2 regions of the Brevibacillus ginsengisoli genome follow, and region 2 is predicted to be linked to the other one. Evidence: riboswitches for the same ligand, from Rfam matches in the RefSeq annotation. Region 2 holds a riboswitch; the other holds the start of a gene.
What was found. Region 2 has a riboswitch for glycine ahead of gcvT (glycine cleavage system aminomethyltransferase GcvT). Riboswitches for the same ligand answer to the same signal wherever they lie in the genome.
Positions count from the first base shown of each region.

Region 1: it holds a riboswitch for glycine, as region 2 does, so the genes downstream of both, ACQCN2_RS07835 (ACT domain-containing protein) here and gcvT (glycine cleavage system aminomethyltransferase GcvT) in region 2, are expected to answer to the same signal.

Region 1 is NZ_JBNJQR010000003.1:146,882-151,291, reverse strand. Features, by position in the region: gene ACQCN2_RS07845 (LysR family transcriptional regulator) at 1-509, opposite strand, end outside; gene ACQCN2_RS07840 (MFS transporter) at 622-2,007, shown strand; glycine riboswitch at 2,241-2,318, shown strand; gene ACQCN2_RS07835 (ACT domain-containing protein) at 2,408-2,683, shown strand; gene ACQCN2_RS07830 (PFL family protein) at 2,699-4,060, shown strand; gene ACQCN2_RS07825 (S8 family peptidase) at 4,250-4,410, opposite strand, start outside.
Region 2 is NZ_JBNJQR010000008.1:75,404-79,813, reverse strand. Features, by position in the region: gene ACQCN2_RS16580 (DEAD/DEAH box helicase) at 1-1,436, opposite strand, end outside; glycine riboswitch at 1,654-1,752, shown strand; glycine riboswitch at 1,753-1,869, shown strand; gene gcvT (glycine cleavage system aminomethyltransferase GcvT) at 1,994-3,097, shown strand; gene gcvPA (aminomethyl-transferring glycine dehydrogenase subunit GcvPA) at 3,167-4,410, shown strand, end outside.

The sequences.
Region 1 (4,410 bases), on a different contig from region 2:
TGCCCCTTTGGAACAGCTACAAGGATGGGGTCGATGAACACGATTTGACATTCAATGTCATCCCCTTGTATCGGAGGTGAGGACAAGCAATAATCGACTTCTCCTCGATGAAGAAGCGTAACCATTTCCTGCGTGGTCAGCATTTGCACATGAAATTGGGTATGGGGATGCTTTTTCCGAAACTCTCGAAGGATATTGGGCAAAGTGCTTGCGTTGGTCACCGCCAATTCGATTGTGCCGTGTTCCGGGCTGGACAAATCGCTAAGCTCCTGCTTCCCCTGTTCCAATTCAAACAAGGCCCTCTGTGCACGGCAAAGGAATCTGCTTCCGAACTCATTCAATCGTAGGTTCCTCCCTGTTCGATCAAATAGTGGGACACCTAGATCCTCCTCCAAGCGTTGAATCGTTTTGCTTAGTGACGATTGAGTAACATGCAGACTTCGTGCAGCTTCGGTCATATGTTCCAATCGAGCTACAGCGAGAAAATATTGCAGTTGAAGAAGTTCCATTTTGCACCCTCCGTTCATTCCCTCAAGTCAATGTAATTATAACTTAAAATGCGTTTGAATAAATGATTGATCTCAAGTACGATGACCTCAAGACACTTTGGGGGGATCAAAAATGAATGCTCGCAGTAGGTGGTTGATGATTTCCGTTGGACTTGGGATACTATTAAACCCATTGAATTCTTCGATGGTTTCTATTGCTATTCCCAGGTTGCAAGGTGCGTTCCAACTTGACTTTACCGCTGTTTCCTGGATTATCTTTTCCTTCTACATTGCGAGTGCTATCGCTCAGCCTGTCATGGGAAAGGCAAGCGATTTATTCGGTCGCAAGAAGATATTTCTTACCGGGCTTGTAGTAGCCTTCGTTGCATCATTATTCGCTCCACTATCACCAAACTTTGGATGGCTTATCGTGTTCCGCATTGTGCAATCCATCGGAACTAGCATGATGGTTTCAGTTGGAATGGCCATCGTGCGAATTCATATTACGGAAAAACAAGCGACTGCGCTGTCTGTTTTGGCCGTCTTCCAATCCGGAGCAGCAGCCTTTGGCCCTTTTATTGGAGGTATTTTGATTCACTGGTGGGATTGGCAAGCTATCTTTTTCGTTAATATTCCTTTCGTGGTGGCGAGCTTTCTATTAGCTTGGAGGATGATTCCTAAGGACGAAAAGCCAACATCTGTTACACGCAACATGTCCTTTCGTAAATGGATGAATTTAATAGATGTGTCAGGAATCCTGCTTTTCACAGTCGGTCTGATTGCCCTGCTTGTTGGCTTACTGTCGGTAAAATCCTCTGGGCATGTATCATTGATGAATATCATTGTCGGAATGATCGGTATTGTTATTCTAGGAGCTTTCGTACGACATGAGTTAAAAACCAAATTACCCTTTATTCCATTGCGAACATTCGCAAAATATCCTGCAATAACTTGGGTCAATGTCGAGTTCATCCTCGTTAACGTACTTTTTTACTCTGTCTTTTTCGGGCTTCCGTCTTACTTGCAAATGGTACGTCATATCAGCGAGTTCCATACAGGGATTCTCATGTTAAGCTTAGGATTGTGCTCGCTCGTTGCTTCTCCAATCGCGGGACGATGGATCGATAAATCAGGTCCAAGGCCAGCATTGATCGTGTCCGGAATGCTGATGACACTTGGGGCAGTATGGATCGTGACATTGAATCAAACTTCACCGGTTATCAGTGTGTGTTTGGCGTTAGCGGCATTCGGTATTAGCAACGGGTTAAACAGTGTCGGAATGCAAGCGGCTTTGTTCAGAAGTTCTCCTAAAGAAATGATCGGTGTAGCATCGGGATTATTTATGACATCCAGATACTTCGGAACGATTTTCTCTTCCTTGTTGCTAGGCGTCGTAATGGGAGATAAGCTTAGCGCGGGTGGATTTCAACTGCTTGGGGCTGTCCTCACGGTAATTGCATTGTCCTTGGTATTCATGAGTTGGCGGCGCCGGGAGTCAGGGCAAGTGGAAGAGTCGTAGGTTCACCAAGTTCAAATTAGAAGGAGGAACAATTTGGGGATAGTCCAATAAATCGTCTTAAACTATTCAAACAATCTTCATTCATAATCTGCTAGAATCAATTACTAGAAGGATTGAACAAGTGATCTCCAATTTATGCGGCGAATCTATCTTGACGCGCCATGGATATCTCGTTACAATCTCTTTAATTCAATAAATAGCGCGCGATGATCGTTGTGGATGACACTACAACGGGAGCAGCTTCTGGAGAGATCGCAGTCATGCGACGCCGAAGGATTCACAATCTCAGGCAAAAGGACAGAAGATTAACCTACCTAGGTTTATTATTCTACTGCCCGTCGAGATTGGAGGAATCCAATCTTTTTTTTATTTTTTAGACAAAAAAACAGGAGTGGAACAAATGAAAAAGAGACGTGCAGTTGTCAGTGTAATCGGCAAAGATCAGGTAGGCATTATTGCTAGAGTAACGAATGTTCTGGCTTCCCATCAGATTAATATTCTCGATATCAGCCAAACGATCTTGCAAGAGTTCTTCACGATGATGATGCTGGTCGATGTATCGGACGTCGCAAATGTGACTTCACTGCAAAATGAGTTCGATCAACTTGGGCAAGAACTTGGACTGGAAATCAATATTCAGCTTGAAGAAATCTTTCAGGCCATGCATCGGGTATAGAGAGGAGGAGAACAAATGAATATCGCAATAGATGAAATGCTAGAAACCATTCGCATGGTGAAGATGGAAAATCTGGACATTCGTACAGTTACCATGGGGATCAACCTGCGTGACTGTGCCGATTCCGATTTTGACAAAATGAATCGACGAGTCTATGAAAAAATTACTCATTATGCGAAAAACCTCAAAGAAGTAGCCGAACAGGTGGAAAAGGAGTTCGGGATCCCAATTATAAATAAACGGATCTCGATAACACCTATCGCAGAAATCATCGGAAAAGCCACCGTCCAACAAGCGGTCGAACTAGCTAAAACACTGGATCGCGCCGCATTGAATCTTGGCGTTGATTTTATTGGAGGATTCTCTGCGCTCGTGCATAAGGGAATAACCAAGGCTGATCAGACTTTGCTTGACGCTTTGCCTGAAGCGCTGAGCGTAACCAACCGTGTCTGCTCCTCCGTCTCGATTGCTACCACAAGAAGCGGTATCAACATGGATGCGGTTCGCCAGATGGGTATTATTCTCAAAGACGCTGCCGAAAGAACCAAGGATCAGAACGGGATTGCCTGTGCCAAATTGGTGGTTTTCTGCAACCCAGTTGAGGACAACCCGTTTATGGCCGGCGCTTTCCACGGTTCAGGCGAGGGTGAAGCGGTCATCAATGTAGGAGTTAGCGGTCCTGGTGTGGTGCTGAGCGCACTCAAGCGCTACCCCAACGCAGATCTGGGACAGGTATCCGACATTATCAAGAAAACAGCATTCAAAATTACACGTGCCGGCGAGCTGATCGGACGGATCGTAGCAGAAAGACTCGGTATCCCGTTCGGCATCATGGACTTGTCACTTGCTCCTACCAACGCGATTAATGACAGTGTGGCTGACATCCTGGAAGAGATCGGGCTTGAGCGTGTCGGGACACATGGAACAATCGCTGCGCTAGCCCTCATGAACGATGCGGTCAAAAAAGGTGGCGCGATGGCAAGCTCTTATGTGGGGGGCTTAAGCGGTGCGTTCATTCCGGTAAGCGAGGACAACGGGATGATCCGCGGGGTTCTCGACAAATCGCTAACCCTGCCGAAGCTGGAGGCTATGACCTGTGTCTGCTCCGTTGGTCTGGATATGATTGCCCTGCCCGGAGATGTCTCAGCAGCCACCTTATCGGCGATGATCGCGGACGAAGCCGCTATCGGAATGATCAACAAGAAAACAACCGCTGTACGCGTTATTCCGGTACCAGGCAAAAAAGAAGGCGAAATGGTCGAGTTTGGCGGGCTCCTCGGCCGAGCTCCCGTGATTCAGGTGAATCCGTTCGGTTCTGAAGCATTCATTCGCCGCGGTGGACGTATCCCCGCTCCGTTGCAGTCCTTGATTAACTAGAATCTTATGCTGGTGAAAAAGACCCCCAGCATTCCGAAGCGTGAAGCGATAATGATTGAATGAGCTTAGCGCTGCATTAGTTTCATGAAATCAACTCAAAAGAGAGGGTGTCCCCACAGTAGTTAAAACTACTGAGAGAGGACACCCTCTAGCCATATGCAGATAAATTACTTGATTGGGTCAATTACACTACTTGAGTGCATTGACGGCGTTGATGAGCCCAAAGCCGGAATCTTCATCGTATCCCGGTTTATTAATATCGATCGCGGTAGATTGAATAATGTGCTTCACTTGTGCTGGTGAAAGTTTATCTTTTCCATGTTGTGCAATAATTACGCCCGCCATAGCTG
Region 2 (4,410 bases):
AAATTATAGATGAAAACATCGCGTTTCTGTCCCAAGCGATGTACCCGACCAATTCGCTGTTCGATCCGCATTGGATTCCATGGCAGGTCGTAATTGATCACCTGATTGCAAAATTGCAGGTTAATCCCTTCACCTGCGGCCTCAGTAGCGATGAGTACTTGTGCTCGGTTCTGAAATAATTCGGTCATCCAGTCTTTCTTGCTTCGTTTAAATCCGCCTCGGAACGGGACAGAGGTGATGCCGTGATCGCTTAAATACTTTTGCAGATAGTTTTGAGTGGCGCGATATTCCGTAAAGATAATCACTTTATCGTTCAACTGCTGAATCAACTCCACGGCTTTGGCGGCCTTGGAATGAGTTTCGATTTTTTTGATTTTCTCGACCAACTCCATGATGACGCTGCGCTGGGGAGAATCTTCAGGAGCTCGCTGATACATGTTGTAGAGGGTCATGAAGGCGGCCTCTCGACTGGAGCAAACCTCCCGTTGTAACGTAATTAAAGCGAGCGCGTTCATCGCCCCCAACTCCGAACGATAATAGGTCCGGATAAAATCGGTGACGCCCTCGTACAAATCCCATTCCTCAGATGATAATTCAATGGGAATCGATTGCACGTGTCTAGTCGTGAAATGAACACCACCATCACTTCTGCGGTTGCGAATCATGATTTTACCGATTTCTTTTTGAAGTTTGTCATTATTTTTGGCTTGCCGTTTGCCCTCAACATAGTTGGAAGAGAAAGAGGAACTGTGACCCAGATGCCCAGGACGCAGCAGGTTGATCAGGTTGTACAGCTCATCCATTTCATTCTGGATAGGGGTAGCTGTAAGCAATAAGCAGTATTTTTTCTTAACCTCTTTGACGAATTGATAGTTACGGGTTCGTTTGTTCTTTAGTTTGTGCGCTTCATCAATGATTAACATATCGTAGCTGATATCCAGAACGTGACTTCGATGAGGATCACGTTTTGCTGTATCAATCGAAGCTACCACCACATCATGTTGTCGCCACATGTACTCCTTCTTCTGGGCAACCGCCGGAATCCCGAATTTTTGATTCAATTCTTTGGTCCACTGGATCACAAGCGAGGCTGGAACGAGGATGAGAATTTTTTTAGCCAGGCCGCGAACCATATATTCTTTCATGACAAGTCCCGCTTCAATCGTCTTGCCAAGTCCCACTTCATCCGCTAGAATGGCTCGCCCGCGCATCTCGTTAAGAACTTTCTTGGCGGTTACCAATTGATGGTCAAATGGTTGGATATTCGGAAGATATTTGAGGGCTTGCAGCTCATCAAACGCTTTGACCGAGATGGCTTCCTCAGCTTCAAGGGCAAGCTGAAACAGATCCCAACGATGCCAGGGTCCATCATGTTGAATCTTGTCTGACAACGGTTGTATCCACGAACGATCGAAATGTATAGGAATATTCGTCATATACCTGACTCCTTTCGTGGATTTGTCATTTACTAGATATAATCAAAGGAAAATACAAACGATTATAATCCGTTTTGTGATTAACATTAAGAAATTGCTTTATTTTGATGAAATCTTGTTTTCAAGTATCAGGGTGTCGTGGTACGATAGAGAAGGTTCTTTATTTGGTTAGTATGAATTGTTTGAGAAAAGTTATGTATGAACTAATTTCATGCGAATGATGGTAGTAGGGAGAGACCGCTTCACTGCGGCGCCGAAGGAGCAAGCTTTCAAGAAAGAAAGTGAATCTCTCAGGCAAAAGTACCTCTACCGGACGCATCTCTGGAGAGAGCTTACGACTGTACGTAAGCCACCCAAGGGGAAACTTGTGAAACCGCTATAGCTTATGGTTTCGTCAAGGCAACTCTCAGGTACCAAGGACAGGGAGGAAGAAGACAGGGCGCTTTTATTTGGCGTGCTATCTCTTCCTTTTCTGTCCTTTTCTTGTGGGACGGTTTCCGTAGCCTCAAGGGCAATCAAAACTAGTTCGATTGTATTTTTCAGGAGGTGCAGTTCCGATGACAGAATTGAAGAAAACCCCACTATTTCCGGTCTATGCGGAATATGGTGCGAAGACGATTGACTTCGGCGGCTGGGATTTGCCGGTACAATTCTCAAGCATCACCGCAGAGCATGAGGCGGTTCGTACCAAAGCAGGTTTGTTTGATGTATCTCACATGGGCGAAGTGTTGGTGCAAGGATCAGGATCTCTTTACTACCTTCAACGCTTGACAACCAACGACGTGTCCAAATTGGAAGTCGGTCAGGCTCAGTACAGTGCTATGTGCTACCCAGACGGCGGTACTGTCGATGATTTGCTGGTGTACAAATTTGCCGATGATCATTATTACTTGGTGATTAATGCGGGGAACATCGACAAGGATTTTGCTTGGATGCAAGAAAATCTGACAGCAGATGTGGAGATCACCAATATTTCAGAAGAGACTGCACAGCTTGCCTTGCAAGGACCAGCAGCACAGAAAGTCCTGCAAAAGCTAACCGAAACAGACCTTTCCTCCATCGGGTTCTTCCGTTTCCAACGAGATGTTCTCATTGATGGAGTACCTTCTCTTGTGTCTCGCACAGGGTACACGGGTGAAGACGGATTTGAGATTTATATGGCGGCGGACAAAGGCATTCAACTTTGGCACAAAATTCTTGAAGCAGGTCAACAAGAGGGTGTCCTTCCATGTGGATTAGGAGCAAGGGATACACTTCGCTTCGAGGCCAAGCTGCCGCTTTATGGTCAAGAATTAAGCAAGGATATTACACCAATTGAGGCGGGCATAGGCTTTGCCGTCAAAACAGATAAAGAGATCCCGGCCATTGGCTTTGAGGTGTTAAAAGAACAAAAGGCAAACGGTGCACCTCGTAAGCTTGTCGGTATCGAAATGATTGACAGAGGGATTCCGCGTTCCCATTATCCAGTCTTCGTGGGAGATGTACAGATCGGTGAGGTTACAACCGGAACGCAATCTCCAACTTTGAAGAAAAATGTCGGGCTCGTATTGTTGAAAGCTGAATACACCGCATTAGGAACAGAAGTGGACGTAGAGATTCGAGGCAAGCGTCTGAAAGCGCAAGTGGTTGCGTCACCATTCTATAAACGCGAGAAAAAGTAAGGGAAAAATCTGCATGCACATTTCTCGCTGAATAAATAGAAAATTTGGATTCCAAGGAGGATCACCCACGTGAGATACCGTTATTTACCGCAAACGGACCAGGACAAACGCGAGATGCTTGAAGCTCTCGGTATCCAATCCATTGACGAATTGTTTGCTGACATTCCAGAAGAGGTGCGCTTTAAAGGGGAATTGAACATCTCCGAAGCATTGTCAGAACCAGAATTGGTGAAATACATGAAGGGGCTCGCTGCTAAGAACGTAAACTTCGAGTCTCATGTGAATTTCTTGGGTGCGGGTGTGTACGAGCACTATATCCCAAGTGTAGTGAACCATGTCATTTCCCGTTCCGAATTCTATACAGCCTATACACCTTATCAACCAGAGATCAGCCAAGGGGAATTGCAAGCGATTTTTGAATTCCAGACCATGGTGTGTGAAATGACTGGCATGGAAGTAGCGAACTCATCTATGTATGATGGCCCTACCTCGATGGCGGAAGCGGCTATGATGGCAGCCGGTCATACTGGAAAACCTCGCGTGGTCATCTCCAGTGCTGTTCATCCAGAAGCGCGTCAAATTCTTAAGACTTATGCGTATGGTCAAAGTGTAGAGGTGCAGGAAATCGGTTACTCCGCTCAGGGTGTGACGAACCTAGCCGAACTGGAAGCAGCAATAGATGAACAGACAGGTGCAGTGATCGTACAGTATCCGAACTTCTTTGGAAATGTGGAAGATTTGCAAGCGATCGAGAAGCTGGTACACAGCAAAGGTGCTTTGTTAATTGTGAAATCGAATCCGGTTGCGCTAGGCGTTCTGGAAGCGCCGGGCAAACTGGGTGCCGACATCGTGGTTGGCGATATGCAGCCGTTCGGGATTCATGCCAACTTTGGCGGACCACACTGTGGATATTTCGCTACTACAACCAAATTAATGCGTAAAATGCCAGGTCGTATCGTGGGTCAAACCAAAGACGAGAATGGCAAACGCGGTTTCGTGTTAACCTTGCAAGCCCGCGAACAGCATATCCGTCGTGAAAAAGCGACTTCTAACATTTGTTCCAACCAGGCTTTGAATGCTTTGGCTGCGTCTGTTTCCCTAAGTGCGATTGGTAAACAAGGCGTACAAGAGATGGCCATGATGAACCTGCAAAAAGCGCATTATGCGAAGCAAGCCTTTGCCAAGGCGAACATGGAAGTAGTCTTCCAAGCACCAACCTTTAATGAGTTTGTGGTGAAAGTAGGAAAGCCTGTAGCAGAAGTGAATAAGGCCCTCCTCGCTGCTGGAATGATCGGCGGTTATGATCTGGGACG